Regions from separate parts of the Marinomonas sp. TI.3.20 genome, predicted to be linked through region 3. Evidence: predicted binding sites of a transcription regulator. Region 3 holds the regulator's gene; each other region holds the start of a gene.
What was found. Region 3 encodes FliA, which starts transcription of late flagellar genes. Its sites were predicted from a motif close to CTAAAGTTNNNNNNNNNNCNGCCGATA; they were not measured.
Positions count from the first base shown of each region.

Region 1 (5,182 bases), on a different contig from region 3:
GATGGACATTACGATTGGACGGGGAATGAAGGGCAGAAATTTTCTCAAATTTCAGAGAATAGAAAAATCCCAATAAACGATACCGGCAAACATCTTTTTCAAGATGTTTGGGCTCGTAATAATTTTAAAGCAACCTTGCTGACTGGGAATGTTTCTTTAAGTGCAAAAGTACATGACGAGGGAGATTTTACTGATTTTCTTAGTAAAAATTACAGCGCGACAAACGGTGTTGCTAATAATTTCGTCCTTACTACCACGCCTTTAACGGGGACAACGGATCCGCAAGCAACGATAGAAAAGAATTTAGAAAGTGATTCTAAAATACCATTTTATTCAGGTCCTCCAGGAAAGTATTCGTTAATCGACACGTCAGGTAAGGTGATTGCCTCAGGTTCTTATGATCCAGGGCAGCCGTTGATAGTCGATGGCATGTCATTTGTTATTAAGGGTGCGCCAGGCGCTACAATAGGTGTGTCTTTAAACCCACCTAAAAGAGACAACGTATTAAACCAACTTAAAGATGCTATTTCTGTGTTGCGTGACAAAACGACGACAGCAGATGAAAAAGAAGCGGCCTTTCATAATGCTCAAGTGAGTATTGTTAATACTCAAGCATCTATCGGTGAAGGGCGTTCTGAGGTCGGGTCGCGATTAAATACCTTGTCTGAACGAGGCGAATTTAGTTCTGCAAATCAATTATCTAATGTAATGGCCCAGGATAGAGTGGCTGGATTGGATATGGGGTCAGCGGCCACTAAGCTTTCAATGGCAGAGACGGCGTTAACGTCTTCGCAAAAACTTTTTACTCGGGTTAGTAATTTATCTTTGTTTAATAAAATCTAATGCTGAACTCTCAAGGTGATCAGAAATGTCATCATTTCAAATAGAATCATGTTTTGGCGTTAATATTAGCTCAGGGTATTTTGATATAGATGAAATACTCGAAAGCTTCAAGATAAAAGACGCCGTTATTGATCACCCACGTGCTAAAAAACTTATTCGTAATTACGGTAGAAAAGAACGTATTGTTGGTATCGCCTTACGTCAGCTAGCGCTTGATGAAGTGCGTACCGTCCTTGAAAGTGAAATGCTTCCATTCGATCCTTATTTCAATGATGATCAACTATTAAATACTCGGCATGAACGTTTGTACGATGCTCAAGAACGCTTTCTTTTGTTGTGTTTTTCTATTGCCGCTGGCAAGCCTGTTCGCAGCTTAAAGGCATTGCACAAAGGGCTTACTTCCAAGGAGTGGCGAGAAAAGTCGATTAGTGGGCAAAATTTATTTCAATATTTTAGACAAGAGTTAAACGACAATACTCGAGACTATATTTTGTCTTATAAAGCGAGGATGGAACAATTTGAGCTTGGGAATATAGAAAAAGCACCCGCTAATTCGTCATCTGAAAATATAGAGAGGCAATCTCTTGCGCACTCTGTTTCTGCCAAGGGAGTCGTTAAGAATAAACCTATATTAGATATAAATAAGGAGCCGGTCTCATTTAATGATGAAGTATTAACCGCTCTTAGGTTATTTGAAGAAGGGCATTTGTTACTGCTTGAGCAAGTTGTGCGTTTTAAGCAAGGAGATGCGCTTGATATCGTAGGATTAACAAGGTTCTGTACTCTCCTTGTTGAATCCTATACAAGAAATCCTCACGCCTTGATGGCTATTCGGCATATTAAGGACGCTTCTTCTTATTTAGAGCAGCATTCGATGGGAATGGCTGTTCTTGGTTTGCATTTTGCCAAAGCTATGAAATTATCTGATTCTTATATAGTAGTGATTGCACTAGGTGCTTTGATATTTGATTTAGGTCGCTTTCGTCTGCCTACCCCCCTTATTAATAAAACATCAAAAATGACATCTGGCGAATTTGATTTATTTCGTAAGCATATCCAATTGGGTGAGCAAATAATTAGGCGTTCGAATGATATTCCTAAAGTTATTTATCATATGTTGTTAGATCACCATGAACGAGTGGATGGCGCTGGTTATCCTAAAGGTAAACAGGGTGATGAAATTTCGACCTATGGTAAGGTTGCAGCTATTATAGATGCTTATGATGCAATGACCTCTGAACAGGTGCATAAAGGATCCATGGGTCCTATTAAAGCGAGGCGTCAGCTCATATATGAGGCAGGTTTGGCGTTTGATAAAAATTTACTGGCCGTTTTCTTGAAAAGTCTTGGCAAGATTCCTGTTGGTTCCTGCGTCGCTTTATCTAATGGGCGGGTTGGTTTCGTTTTGACGCTTAATGGCGACTTTCAGCCTGCATTAATACGTCAAGTATACAGTCTAAATAACAAAGCTTTTATTGCATCTACAGATATTGATGTTTCTAAAGCGAGTGTGAGTGTTGTTGTTGAAAAAGAGGTCGATGCCCAAGAGTTTGGGTTACAATTTATCAATCACCTTGTTTAATAAAGAATTTTTCTCTATCGTTTTTTTATTCTTCTTCTATCTTTCTTTGCTGCCTTTCTTGTTGTTGTAAAAAATCAAAATAATTCCAAAAAAAATTAAAGCTGTGAGAGGCTGTGCCGATAAATTAATCATAGAGGCAAAGCAACCAAATAACTAATTAAATCAAATGGTTGTTTTCCAAATTTTTATGCTTTAGGAGAGAAAAAATGGCTTTATACGTAAACACAAATGTATCTTCTTTGAATGCTCAACGTCAGTTGATGCAATCTGGTAAAACATTAGACACAGCTTATCAGCGTTTGTCATCTGGTCACCGTATCAATAGTGCGGCGGATGACGCAGCAGGTTTACAAATCAGTGATCGTTTGACATCACAAGTTAATGGCTTAAACCAGTCTGTACGAAATGCAAACGATGGTATTTCTCTCGCGCAAACAGCAGAAGGTGCGTTGGATGAAACAACCAACATGTTACAGCGTATGCGTACTTTATCTATTCAATCTGCAAACGGATCTAACTCAGATAAAGATCGTTCAGCTCTTCAACAAGAGATGTCTCAGTTATCTAAAGAGATAAACCGTGTAGCGGATACTACTACGTTTGGTGGTCGTAATTTACTGGATGGTACTTATCAAGGTGTCTTCCAAGTGGGTGCCGATGCCAATCAAACAATTAGTTTTACTATGGAGTCTGGTGGTAAAGCCAACTCTATCGATTTCTCGACTAATAACGGCTTTACTATGTCGGGCTTGTCTGCAAATGCATCAACAGCTCAAGTATCTGTTTCAACCGCATCTGTCTCAAGTGTAAACAATGCTCAGAGTATGATCTCAGTGTTGGATACTATGATTGCAGCGGTAGATTCTAAGCGTGCTGAGTTAGGTGCGGTGCAGAACCGTTTTAGCTCTACAATTAATAACTTGAGTAATATAACAGAAAACGTGTCAGCAGCTCGTTCTCGAGTCAAAGATGCAGACTTTGCAAAAGAAACAGCATCACTAACCAGTGCCCAAATTCTTCAGCAAGCCAGCAGTAGTATTCTTGCTCAAGCGAATAAACGTCCTCAAGCGGCTTTATCACTGTTGGGTAACTAATTAAATACAATTAGAGCGGCATGTTCTGTGTTGCTCTATTTATTTGTTTCGAATGTTATTTTGAAACTTAGCCACTTCTCGCTCCTAGAGGCGGCCTTAAGCCAGATGAGGTATCTATCGTCTGGTTTTTTTATACCTAAAATTCATAAGATTACACAATAATAAAACATTAAAAAATAAAATAAAGTTCATGCTTTTCAATGTTTTAGGTGATTTTAATCCTTTTTTCTGGCAGCTTATTGCCAGCTTAAGGTAAATATTTGCCATAAAATACTAAAGACTTTCAGATGTTCGTCGATATGAAGGACGAGTACTGCTTTTTTGCAGGAATTGCTGAAACCTTTGGAGGCTATATATGGCTCTTTACGTAAATACGAATACCTCATCACTTAACGCTCAGCGTCAATTGATGAACTCAGGAAAAACGTTAGACACGGCTTACCAGCGTTTGTCTTCTGGTCAGCGCATTAACAGTGCTGCCGATGATGCTGCAGGTTTGCAAATCTCGGATCGTTTGACTTCTCAGGTTAATGGCTTGAATCAATCGGTTCGTAACGCGAACGATGGTATTTCTTTGTCACAAACTGCGGAAGGTGCATTGGACGAAACAACAAATATGCTACAGCGTATGCGTACTTTGTCTTTGCAGTCTGCAAACGGTTCTAATACAGATAAAGATCGTTCTGCTTTGCAGCAAGAGATGTCTCAATTGTCTAAAGAAATCAACCGTGTAGCGTCAGACACTACTTTCGGTGGTCGTAACTTGTTGGATGGTACTTACGATGGTGTATTCCAAGTAGGGGCGGATGCTAACCAAACAATCAGCTTCAACATGAAAACAGCCGGCGCAACAGGTTCTATTGATTTCGCTGGTAACAATGGTTTTACAATGTCTGGTTTGTCTAGCCAAGCAACCTCTCAGGTAAGCGTATCTACTGCATCTGTTACCTCAATGGCGAATGCTCAAAGCATGATCGGTGTTCTGGATAGCATGATTTCAGCAGTTGATAGTAAGCGTGCTGAATTGGGTGCGATCCAAAACCGTTTTGGTTCAACAATCAATAACTTGAGCAACATTACGGAAAATGTATCAGCCGCTCGTTCACGAGTAAAAGATGCAGATTTCGCTAAAGAAACGGCTTCATTAACAAGTGCACAGATCTTGCAACAAGCTAGTTCATCTATTTTGTCACAAGCGAATCAGCGCCCTCAAACAGCGCTGTCTTTACTGAAATAGTTTTGGCATAGATACGAAGCTGAGGTGATGCCTCAGCTTTGTATGTTTATAGGAGACTTGAAGTATGTCAATTAGTTCTAGTGATATTTCTAAACAAGCTTTTAATAGTGTGCCTATTAGGCAAGAACAACGAACATCAGATAACTTCCGTACTCGTCAGCAAACCGAATCTAAAGTTATCCAAACTTTATCCGATACCAATAAGATGGATAGTAATACTTCTCAAGGTCAAAAAGGGTCTGTCAAAATTGAACCTAGCCATGTTGAAGAAATGAATAAAAAAATGGCTCAATTAAATGTTCATTTGTCGTTTGAAACAACGGAAGATGGCAAGAAAAATATTGTTAAGGTTGTCGATCAATCAACCGGAGATGTTGTCCGCCAAATCCCGACAGAAGATTTTTTAAAAATGTCTGACCGAATCGA
Region 1 is NZ_JBAKAS010000003.1:233,647-238,828, reverse strand. It holds gene flgL (flagellar hook-associated protein FlgL) at 1-843, shown strand, start outside; gene V6259_RS05290 (HD-GYP domain-containing protein) at 869-2,425, shown strand; gene V6259_RS05285 (flagellin N-terminal helical domain-containing protein) at 2,632-3,519, shown strand; gene V6259_RS05280 (flagellin N-terminal helical domain-containing protein) at 3,875-4,756, shown strand; gene V6259_RS05275 (flagellar protein FlaG) at 4,821-5,182, shown strand, end outside.
Region 1: V6259_RS05285 (flagellin N-terminal helical domain-containing protein) is a predicted target of FliA. The motif match lies at 2,521-2,547, and genes of this name have one in related genera.

Region 2 (5,182 bases), on a different contig from region 3:
ATGGCCACGCTATCTCCTAACGACAAATACTTTAAACTTAGTTTTATTTAAGCAATATCAATGCCAAATAAAAAAGCCTTTTATTTCAACAACATAGATAAATCACATTTCAAATCGGCAAAAGTCGGCAACAAGCAACTTACCGCCCTATAAATACCAACAAAAAAGCCCGCATATTGAACAAGCAATATGCGGGCCTTCGATAAAAATTTTTTCCTACTGCGGCTTGGCTTTGTAAACAATACCAGGATGACACTGAACGATCTCAAACAAAGAAGACAAACCACTCAATGCTTCAGATCCTCCCAAAAATAAATATCCACCAGGATTAAGCGAATCATGCATGCGCCGTAAAATATCCAACTTAAGCTCAGCATTAAAATAAATAAGAACATTACGACAAAATATAATGTCAAACTTCCCCAATGAAGAAAACGAGTCAATCAAATTCAAATATCTAAAATCCACTCGAGCGCTTATATGCGGCTTCACCTTCCACGTAGAATCATCAACTTTATCGAAATACTTGCGCTGCATATCAGCGCCTAACCCGCGGGCAATCGCCAAACTATCATATTCACCCTGCTTTGCATGCTGAAGAATATTAGTGCAAATGTCCGTTGCAATAATTCTTTCACCTGCTTTAAGCACACCCGGCCTAAGCGCTTTAAACTCATCAATAACCATACTAATTGAATAAGCTTCTTGACCTGTAGAAGACGCTGACGACCATATTTTTAATGGTGTATTGACCATTTCTGGTAATATTTTAGTTTTTAAGATCGTAAATGGATGAGAGTCACGAAACCATAACGTTTCATTCGTTGTCATCGCATTAATTACTTCTTCTTTTAACTTAGCACTCCTGGCACTTTCCAAAGCATCAACCAGCTGCTCAATTTGAGTAAAACCCTCTCTCTCCAGGGTTTTACCTAAGCGGCTGGCAACAAGATATTGTTTATTATCACTAAGTGATATACCACAAGCCTTCTGTAGAAAATTTCTAAACCTAAGATAACCATTAGGTGTAATTCCATTTGCACTACTGAGCATTAAAACTCCTCAAAAAGCAGGTTCGAAGCATTATTTGGGAGTAATCCGATAATATCGTATTAATCCTCCTGTACCTGAACCGTTTCAATGGCCAACCGAGCCAATTCGTCAGGTTGAAACTTAGCCAAAAAACCATCCGCGCCAACTTTCTTCACCATGGCCTCATTAAAAACGCCACTTAATGAGGTATGAAGTAAAATAAACAAATCTTGTAAACGACTGTCATTACGAATGGCTGTTGTTAGCGTATAACCATCCATTTCTGGCATTTCGATATCAGAAATCACCATAGCAAACTCTTTGGTTACATCGGCACCATCAGCCACCATACCCTGAAGGTACTCTAATGCTTCACGCCCATCATTCAACACCGTGGTAGCAAAACCCACTTGCTCCATGCAACGTTTAATTTGCTTACGCGCAACCGATGAATCATCCACAATAAGAATGTGATGTTTCTTGGCATTATGATGTACACCTTCACTGACAATACCATCTGAAATATCCTGACGCATCGGAGCAACTTCAGAAAGAATTTGCTCTACATCAATAATTTCAACCATCTCTTTATCAACCTGACAAACAGCGGTTAAATAATTGTCATTTAAAAGCCCTCTTGGCGGTGGCTGAATATCACTCCAATTCATATTGACAATTCGCTCAACACCACGAACCAAAAAGCCCTGCACTCGGCGATTGTATTCTGTGATAATCACAAAACACTGAGAGATATTTTCCATTGGCGTTGCCCCCGTCGCCAAGCCAAGATCTAAAATGGGGATGGTACCGCCACGAATATGAGCAACACCACGCACAACCGGACTACTTCGCGGTATTGTTGTCAGTTTAGGGCACTGCAACACTTCCTTTACTTTAAAAACGTTGATCCCATATATCTGCTTACCATTTAAGCGAAAAAGCAGTAACTCCAGGCGGTTCTCCCCAACTAACTGGGTACGCTGATTAACGCTATCGAGAACACTAGCCATAAATATCTCCTAAAGAGGTATATGTAAATTGAGTATTAAGTCAGACTCAGTAATATTAAAATATAAAGCTCATGATAAAGTGATTTTTGCTATTTTACTAATAACTTAACCATTAGAGAGAGTGAACCATGACCTTAATAAGGCTACTAATAGCCTTTGCTTGCCTTCAAGCTAGTTATAGCTACGCCTCTTCAATTACGGAGCAAATTCATAACTACATTGACCGTGTTGAAATTCCGAGACTCTCCGACATTTATCCCGCAGCAGACATTGAAATCTCACTAAATAACCAAGCAGCTTTAAGCTATTTACCAACCTGCCAAAACCCAGCAATCAGCATTGAAAACCAAAGACCTAATGCAACTAAACGTACAACCTACGCAATAAGCTGCACATCACCTGAGTGGAAATCTTTTGTCCCTGTTACGCAGTCCATACTAATTTCTGCGATAAAAGTAGTTTCTCCTATAAATAGAGGACAGACTATCAACCAAAATAACACTGGAATTGGTCAAGTTGATATCACAAGCTTGAGAGGCCAGGTATTCACAAAAAAAAATCCGCCATATGGACTCGTTGCCTCACGCAATCTACGCATCAATACATTCCTCACTGATAACCTCACCAAGCAACCTACTTTAGTAAAAAAAGGAAACCAAATCTTAATCACAGCAAGAACAGGTAACATCATTGTAAAAATGAATGGCAAAGCATTAGAAGATGGCGTCAAAGGACAACAAATACGAGTAAAAAATACCAGTTCTGGTCGAATTATCTACGCCAAAGTTGTAACGGACAGTGAGGTTCTTGTAAACTACTGAATAATACTAGGTGGCAGTATATAAATATCGATTTTTCTACTAAAGTTCTCGTAGAAGAAGCCGTTAATGAAAGTAGGCAAAACATTCGAGGCGGAATAACCCAATGGCAATAAACTTCACAGGGATCTTAAATCAGAGCAACGTAGCTAAAAATAGCCGCGCTCTCAAAGAAGAAACCAACACACCAAATGATGCTGTAGGCAATAATCAGTCTAACAGCGGTGGCACTATGGCTGAAGATACCGTTAAGCTAAGTGGAGCCGCCCAAACATTGCAAAATCACGAGTCTAAAATCAATGGTTTATCTGATATTGATCAGAAGAAAGTTGACCAAATCAAACAAGCTATTGCATCAGGCAACTACAAAATTGACTCGCAAAAACTGGCCAACAATATGGCTTCTATAGATTCATTATTCTAGACTGAGATACTCACCATCTTAATTGGTTTGCCCTATGCTCCCCATTGCGCCAGTATTTTCAAGAAGCAAAGAAATACTTTGCCAACTTTCATCCCTTCTTGATAGTGAAAGAATCGCACTTGGTGAATTGAATAGTGAAAACATCATCAATATCGCTTCCCAAAAAAGCACGCTTCTTGATGAAATGAACCTCCTTAATGAGCGAAGAGTTAACTTACTCATTAAATTCAATATTGTTGACCCTAAAAAACCATCCGAAGACGCTTTCAAAGCGTGGCTTTTAGAACAAGACAGCTCAATGGATGAAACCCGCCAACTAATGACAGAATGCGAAGCCCTCCTAACCGTCTGTAAAACAAAAAACACTACTAACGCCCATATTCTTAGTACACTTCAAAAACGCAACAAGCATCTTTTTGAGTTATTACAAGGGCACAATGATAAAAGCAAAGTCTATACAGCCAGAGGCGCCACACGCCCGATAAGCAGCAAACACACATTAGGAAGAGCTTAAAATCCTCATATAAATCAATTATTTCAACATTCAAAATTTGAGTTGATCGACGAAATCAGGTATAAACTCTCCTATTAATTGTCCCCTTAGTTCAGCCGGATAGAACAAGGACCTCCTAAGTCTTAGACGTGAGTTCGAATCTCGCAGGGGACACCACTTTTTACAGCGCAAAAAAAAGAGCCTAATGGCTCTTTTCTAGTGTTACGCAAAAAATCATTCCACTTCTATCACTTCGAAACTGTGAACAATATTTACGCCACCTCGCTCAAGCATCAACGAGGCAGAGCAATACTCTTCTGCTGACAGTTTAACAGCACGTTCGACAACCTTATCTTTTAAACCGCGCCCTGTTACTACAAAATGAATTCGAATTTCAGTAAACACAGCCGGAACAGCATCAGCACGATCCGCATCAATTTTAGCCACACAAGACACAACGTCTTGACGAGACTTCTTCAGAATATTAACCACATCATAAGAAGCACAACCGCCTAAGCCAGCTAAGAGCAATTCCATAGGCCGTGAGCCAACACGCTGATTACCATCAATTTCAATTTTGAAACCTGATCCCGTTTCAGCAGTGAAATGAACATCCTCTTGCCACGTTACATCTGTTTTCATGATTCAATCCTCTCTAGACTTTTAGTCAAAAAGCTCAGCTAATTTCTCACCAGGGTTCTGCGCTTTCATAAAAGCTTCCCCAACAAGAAAGGCATTTATATTGTTTTGACGCATAAGAGCAACATCATCACGAGAATGTATACCACTTTCGGTCACAATAAGACGATTATCAGGGACACCTTTCATTAACTCGAAGGTATGATCTAAACTTAAATCGAACGTATGTAAATCTCGATTATTAATCCCTAATAGCTCTGTGTCGGTATTTTCTAAAGCAAGGTCTAGCTCTGCTTTATTATGAACTTCTACCAGTACATCCATTCCTAGATCACGCGCTAGAGCATCAAATTTTCTCAGCTGCAGGCCATCTAAACAAGCCGCTATTAGCAGTATGCAATCAGCCCCAATAGCTCGAGCTTCCATAATTTGATATTCATCAACCATAAAATCCTTGCGAATGACAGGTAACTTGCACGCATTACGAGCTTCGACTAAATAGTCTTCATGACCCATAAAAAAATCTTGATCCGTCAATACCGATAAACAAGCTGCACCATGTTGCTCGTAAGATTTAGCTATCTGAGCAGGCGAAAAACTTTCGCGTAAAACCCCCTTACTAGGCGAGGCTTTTTTGACTTCAGCAATCACTCCAGACTTTCCCAGAGCAATTTTATTTCGTAAAGCTTGAGCAAAACCTCTTGGCGCGTTGTGTACATTCGCCACAGTAACGGCAACTTCTAAATTCGCGTAAGAATTCTTCGTT
Region 2 is NZ_JBAKAS010000003.1:249,447-254,628, forward strand. It holds gene flgB (flagellar basal body rod protein FlgB) at 1-8, opposite strand, end outside; gene V6259_RS05350 (CheR family methyltransferase) at 217-1,053, opposite strand; gene V6259_RS05355 (chemotaxis protein CheV) at 1,113-2,042, opposite strand; gene flgA (flagellar basal body P-ring formation chaperone FlgA) at 2,171-2,863, shown strand; gene flgM (flagellar biosynthesis anti-sigma factor FlgM) at 2,967-3,284, shown strand; gene V6259_RS05370 (flagella synthesis protein FlgN) at 3,319-3,798, shown strand; tRNA gene V6259_RS05375 (tRNA-Arg) at 3,879-3,954, shown strand; gene V6259_RS05380 (OsmC family protein) at 4,012-4,419, opposite strand; gene trpC (indole-3-glycerol phosphate synthase TrpC) at 4,441-5,182, opposite strand, start outside.
Region 2: flgM (flagellar biosynthesis anti-sigma factor FlgM) is a predicted target of FliA. The motif match lies at 2,903-2,929, and genes of this name have one in related genera.

Region 3 (5,182 bases):
TTGAAGAGGCATTGTCGGTAAAAAATAGCGCAAATACTCGCCAAATTCATGAAATGGAACTTGAATTGCAGCATGTTCGTCAGATGTTAGAGAAACAAACGTTAGCGAATTCAAAAACCAAAATTAAAACTAATCCGGTTGAAACGGAAGCGCGGGAAAAGTTAAAACGATTAGGGCTTTCTGAAACCGTGATATCACGTCTTTTAGATGATATTGATTTAAAAGGTCGCGAGGATGACTGGAATAGATTATTAGCGCATTTAGCAGATTATATACCGGTAAGATCTAATGCCGCGGAGCTGCATGGTTGTATCGCTTTCATGGGGCCAACGGGCGTTGGAAAAACGACTTCTATCGGCAAAATTGCTGCACAGCATGTATTGAAATATGGTCCAGGTAGTGTTGTTCTGGTAACAACAGATACTTATCGAATTGCCGCCCATGAGCAACTGCGTACATTTGGGCGAATATTGAATGTTCCCGTTGAAGTAGTGAACGAATATTCTGATTTAAATGAAGTGCTTGCGAAGTATTCTGATTATTCCCTAGTACTGGTTGATACTGCTGGTATGAATCCGAGGGATTCTAATTTAGAGCGCCAATTGTTAATGATGAAACGTGCTCGTGCAGGTTTAAAAAAATTGCTCGTATTGCCTTGTACAAGCCAAAGACAAGTGTTGAAAGCCGTGATCGATGTTTACTCTCAGGTTCAATTAGACGGTTGTGTATTAAGTAAGCTGGATGAATCGGCGTCGCTGGGAGAAGCCATTAGTGTCATTATTGAAGAAGGGCTGCCTGTTGTTTACATTGCAGATGGACAGCGAATTCCCGATGATATCGAACCAGCAAGAGCACATAACTTAATTAGTCGAGCGGTCTACACGTCAGAGCATTACAGTCAGCTTTATGGCGCACTAAAATACGGTAGTTAGTAAAATGATGTTATTACATTAAGCGCTGAGGCGAAGTATGTAGTACAGTTCTTATATGTTTAGATTCAAATAGTTAAAGGTTGCTTACGCTACAACTTATGCAGACCAAAAACGGATATCACACATACGCAAAAAAAGCGACATTGTCAGTTGACGCCATTGTTGAACAATACGGTTATTTGGTGAAAAAGATTGCCTATCACTTATTGGCGCGTTTACCCAATAGCGTAGATGTGAACGATTTGACGCAAGCGGGAATGATGGGTCTTATAGAAGCCTATAAACGATTTGAATCGACGAAAGGAGCGAGCTTTGAGACTTACGCTGGTATCCGTATTCGTGGTTCAATTATGGATGAAATTCGTAAAACGGATTGGGCTCCTCGTTCAGTAAGGCGCAATGGTCGTGCTGTTTCTTCTGCTATACAAGAATTAGAAGCTAAAGCTGGTCGTGATGTGACCGATATGGAAATAGCGGCTCACATGGATATTAGCATTGGCGAATACCATGAAATGATACATGCCTCAATGGCAACGCAGTTGTTTAGCTATGAAGAAATAATTGAAAGTGATAATGGTGTATTAGACAGCGTGCCGTCGAATATAGAGAGTACGCCATACGCGATGACTGAAGAAAGCGGTTTTCAAGGTCAGTTAGCACAAGAAATTGATTTGTTGCCGGAAAGAGAGAAATTAGTATTGTCTCTTTATTATAACGATGAATTGAATTTAAAAGAAATTGGCGCTGTTTTAGGTGTTAGTGAATCAAGAGTCAGTCAAATACACAGCCAAGCTGCGATGCGGTTAAGAGCTAGATTAAGTGACTGGCAGGACTAAATTATGAGCTGTGAAATATTACCTTTAGGTTGTGGAGGATGCATTGGATAAAAACATGAAAATCCTGATTGTGGATGATTTCTCGACAATGAGACGTATCATCAAAAACCTATTACGGGATTTGGGATTTACGAATACGGTTGAAGCGGACGATGGAACAACCGCGTTACCGATTCTTCAAGCAGGTTCAATTGACTTTCTGGTGACAGATTGGAATATGCCTGGAATGACAGGAATTGAGTTGCTTCGAGCAGTAAGAGCGGATGAAAAGTTAAAAACTATTCCGGTTCTTATGGTGACGGCAGAAGCAAAACGAGATCAAATTATTGCGGCTGCACAAGCTGGTGTAAATGGTTACGTTGTTAAACCTTTTACAGCCGTAGCCCTCAAAGAAAAAATTGAGAAAATATTCGAAAGAATAGATGCAGCGAAATAAGGACTTTAAATGTCAAAGAAATTGGAGGCTGGCCTAGGCGATTTTGAAAGCTTAGTAAAAGACGGCGCTGTAGATCTTTTAAATTATCTTGAAGCAGGCAATTTTAGCGGTGCTATCAGTGTAATACAGGAGTTAAGTGACGCCCGACATAAAAGTTTTTATAAAGAGGTAGGAACATTAACTCGTAGCCTCCATGATGCCATTCGAGACTTTCAAGTTGATTCGGTTGATTTAGCGGTAGAGGGAAGCGTGGGTGATTCTGGAACCAAAATCACTGACGCTTCTGATCGTTTAAATTATGTCATCGAACTAACGAATTCTGCTGCAAACAAAACCATGGACATGGTAGACAATAGTCTGCCAGTTGCCAATGAGTTAAAAATCCAGGCAAAAGACTTGCGAAAAGATTGGAATCGCTTAATCCAAAGAGATCTAACTCCTCAGGAGTTTCGTGAGTTATATAAGCGTATTGATACCTTTCTACAGTATACCGAGAACAGTGCCACAGCTTTGCATTCCAACCTCAACACCATTCTTCTTGAGCAAGGTTACCAAGACTTAACCGGTCAGGTTATTGCTCGAGTAAATGATCTAATTCGAGATGTAGAAGAACGCCTTGTACATCTCGTTGCTGTTGCGGGACGCGTTGATAGTATCTCCGGAATTGAATACGAAGAGAATGTGCCTGAACACGATGACACTCGTGGGCATGGACCGGCTATTAATAAACAAAATAACCCTGAAGTACTAAATAGCCAAGACGAAGTAGACGACTTGCTATCAAGTCTTGGTTTCTAAAGGAGCTGGGGATGAGTTTCGAAGTCGATGAGGAAATTCTGCAAGATTTTTTGGTAGAAGCTGGAGAAATTCTTGAACAGCTTTCCGAACAATTAGTGGATCTAGAGCAAAATCCAGATGATAAACAATTGCTTAATGCAATTTTTCGTGGATTTCATACAGTTAAAGGCGGTGCAGGTTTCCTTCAACTCACACCGTTAGTTGATTGCTGTCATTATGCTGAAAGTGTTTTTGATATCTTGCGTAATGGTCAGCGTCAAATTGACTCAGATTTAATGGACGTGGTGTTACAAGCATTAGATGCTGTTAATGAAATGTTTGATGTTGTTCGAGCTGGCGGTGAGCCTGAGCGTGCAGACCCAGATTTGATTAAGGCATTAAGTGCTTATGCGGTACCACCAAGCGCAAACGAAACATCAGCGGTGCAGGTCGACGAAATAAAAGACACTGTGGCAGCCAATGATAATGCAGCGCCTGATGATATTTCCGATGATGAGTTCGAGTCCTTACTTGACGCACTAGAAGGTAATGACACCTCTTCTTTAGAGCATGGTACGCCTGTGTCAGAAACACCATCTTCTGATGAAATCACAGAAGATGAATTTGATGCACTACTTGATCAGCTACATGGTTCAAGTGCGCCTGGCGTATCTTCTGAAAGCCCTTCGGAAGATCAGACGATATTACCCAACTCTGATGACATTACGGATGACGAATTTGAGAAATTACTTGATGAACTTCATGGTGGAAAGGCGCCTAGTCAAGTAGGTAATACTGAGCCCGAAGAGACTGAAAATAATCCGCCTATTGGTGGAGAGTCAGAGCTAATTACCGACGATGAATTTGAGTCATTACTCGATAGCTTACATGGTAAGGGTCAAGCACCTAAAGTTACCTCCGATGATGCTGACACTAAGGCGAATTCACCTCAGAAGAAAGCAGAGAAGGTGACGGCTCCTAAATCGGCACCTAAAACGGCACCAAAGCCAGCGCCAGAGGTGGTCAAAGAAAAAACGACACATACGCCCGTTACTCAAGAAGCAACCGTCCGAGTTGATACCAAACGACTTGATGACATTATGAATATGGTGGGCGAACTCGTTTTAGTTCGAAACCGATTAGTACGCTTAGGTCTTCAAAGTGAAGATGAGTCAATGGGCAAAGCTGTCGCTAACTTAGATGTAGTGACTGGCGATTTGCAAAACGCGGTGATGAAAACGCGGATGCAACCTATCAAAAAAGTATTTGGTAAGTTTCCTCGTGTAGTGCGAGATCTTGCTCGTACTTTGAAGAAAGAGGTTAATCTAGAGCTTCGAGGGGAAGACACAGATTTAGATAAAAATCTTGTCGAAGCCCTTGCTGATCCGCTTGTTCACTTGGTGAGAAACTCAGTAGATCACGGTGTGGAAACACCTGATATACGCGAGGCGAGTGGCAAACCACGAATTGGACATGTTGTTCTTTCAGCAGAGCAAGAGGGCGATCATATTCTGTTGTCCATCGAAGATGATGGCGCGGGTATGGATCCTGATGTGCTTCGTCGAAAAGCGGTTGAAAAAGGCATTATGGATTCAGATGCTGCGGAGCGTTTGTCTGATGAAGAGGCATTTAATCTAATCTTTGCTCCTGGCTTTTCCACTAAAACTGAAATTACTGATGTATCGGGGCGTGGCGTAGGGATGGACGTTGTTAAAACGAAAATTTCTCAGCTAAACGGTACCCTGAAAATTCAATCAGCCTTAGGGCATGGTTCGCGCTTTATTATAAAAGTGCCACTTACCTTAGCCATTATGCCAACGCTGATGGTAACGTTATCCGATCAGGCGTTTGCGTTTCCTTTGGTTAGTGTTAATGAAATTTTCCACTTAGATCTACAGAAAACAAATGTTGTAGATGGCCAGCAAGTAGTGGTTGTGAGAGGTAAGACGCTTCCAATCTTCCATCTGAAGAGTTGGTTAATAAAAGGTGCTACGACAGAGGTTTCACCAAAAGAAGCTCATGTGGTGGTGGTCCAAGTGGGTACTAATGAAGTGGGCTTTATTGTTGATCAATTAGTTGGTCAAGAAGAAGTTGTTATCAAGCCATTGGGTAAAATGTTGCAAGGAACGGTGGGGATAGCAGGTGCAACAATTACCGGTGATGGCCGTATTGCATTAATACTAGATGTACCGAGCATGCTT
Region 3 is NZ_JBAKAS010000014.1:75,897-81,078, reverse strand. It holds gene flhF (flagellar biosynthesis protein FlhF) at 1-932, shown strand, start outside; gene V6259_RS14155 (RNA polymerase sigma factor FliA) at 1,031-1,768, shown strand; gene V6259_RS14150 (chemotaxis response regulator CheY) at 1,824-2,204, shown strand; gene V6259_RS14145 (protein phosphatase CheZ) at 2,214-3,002, shown strand; gene V6259_RS14140 (chemotaxis protein CheA) at 3,014-5,182, shown strand, end outside.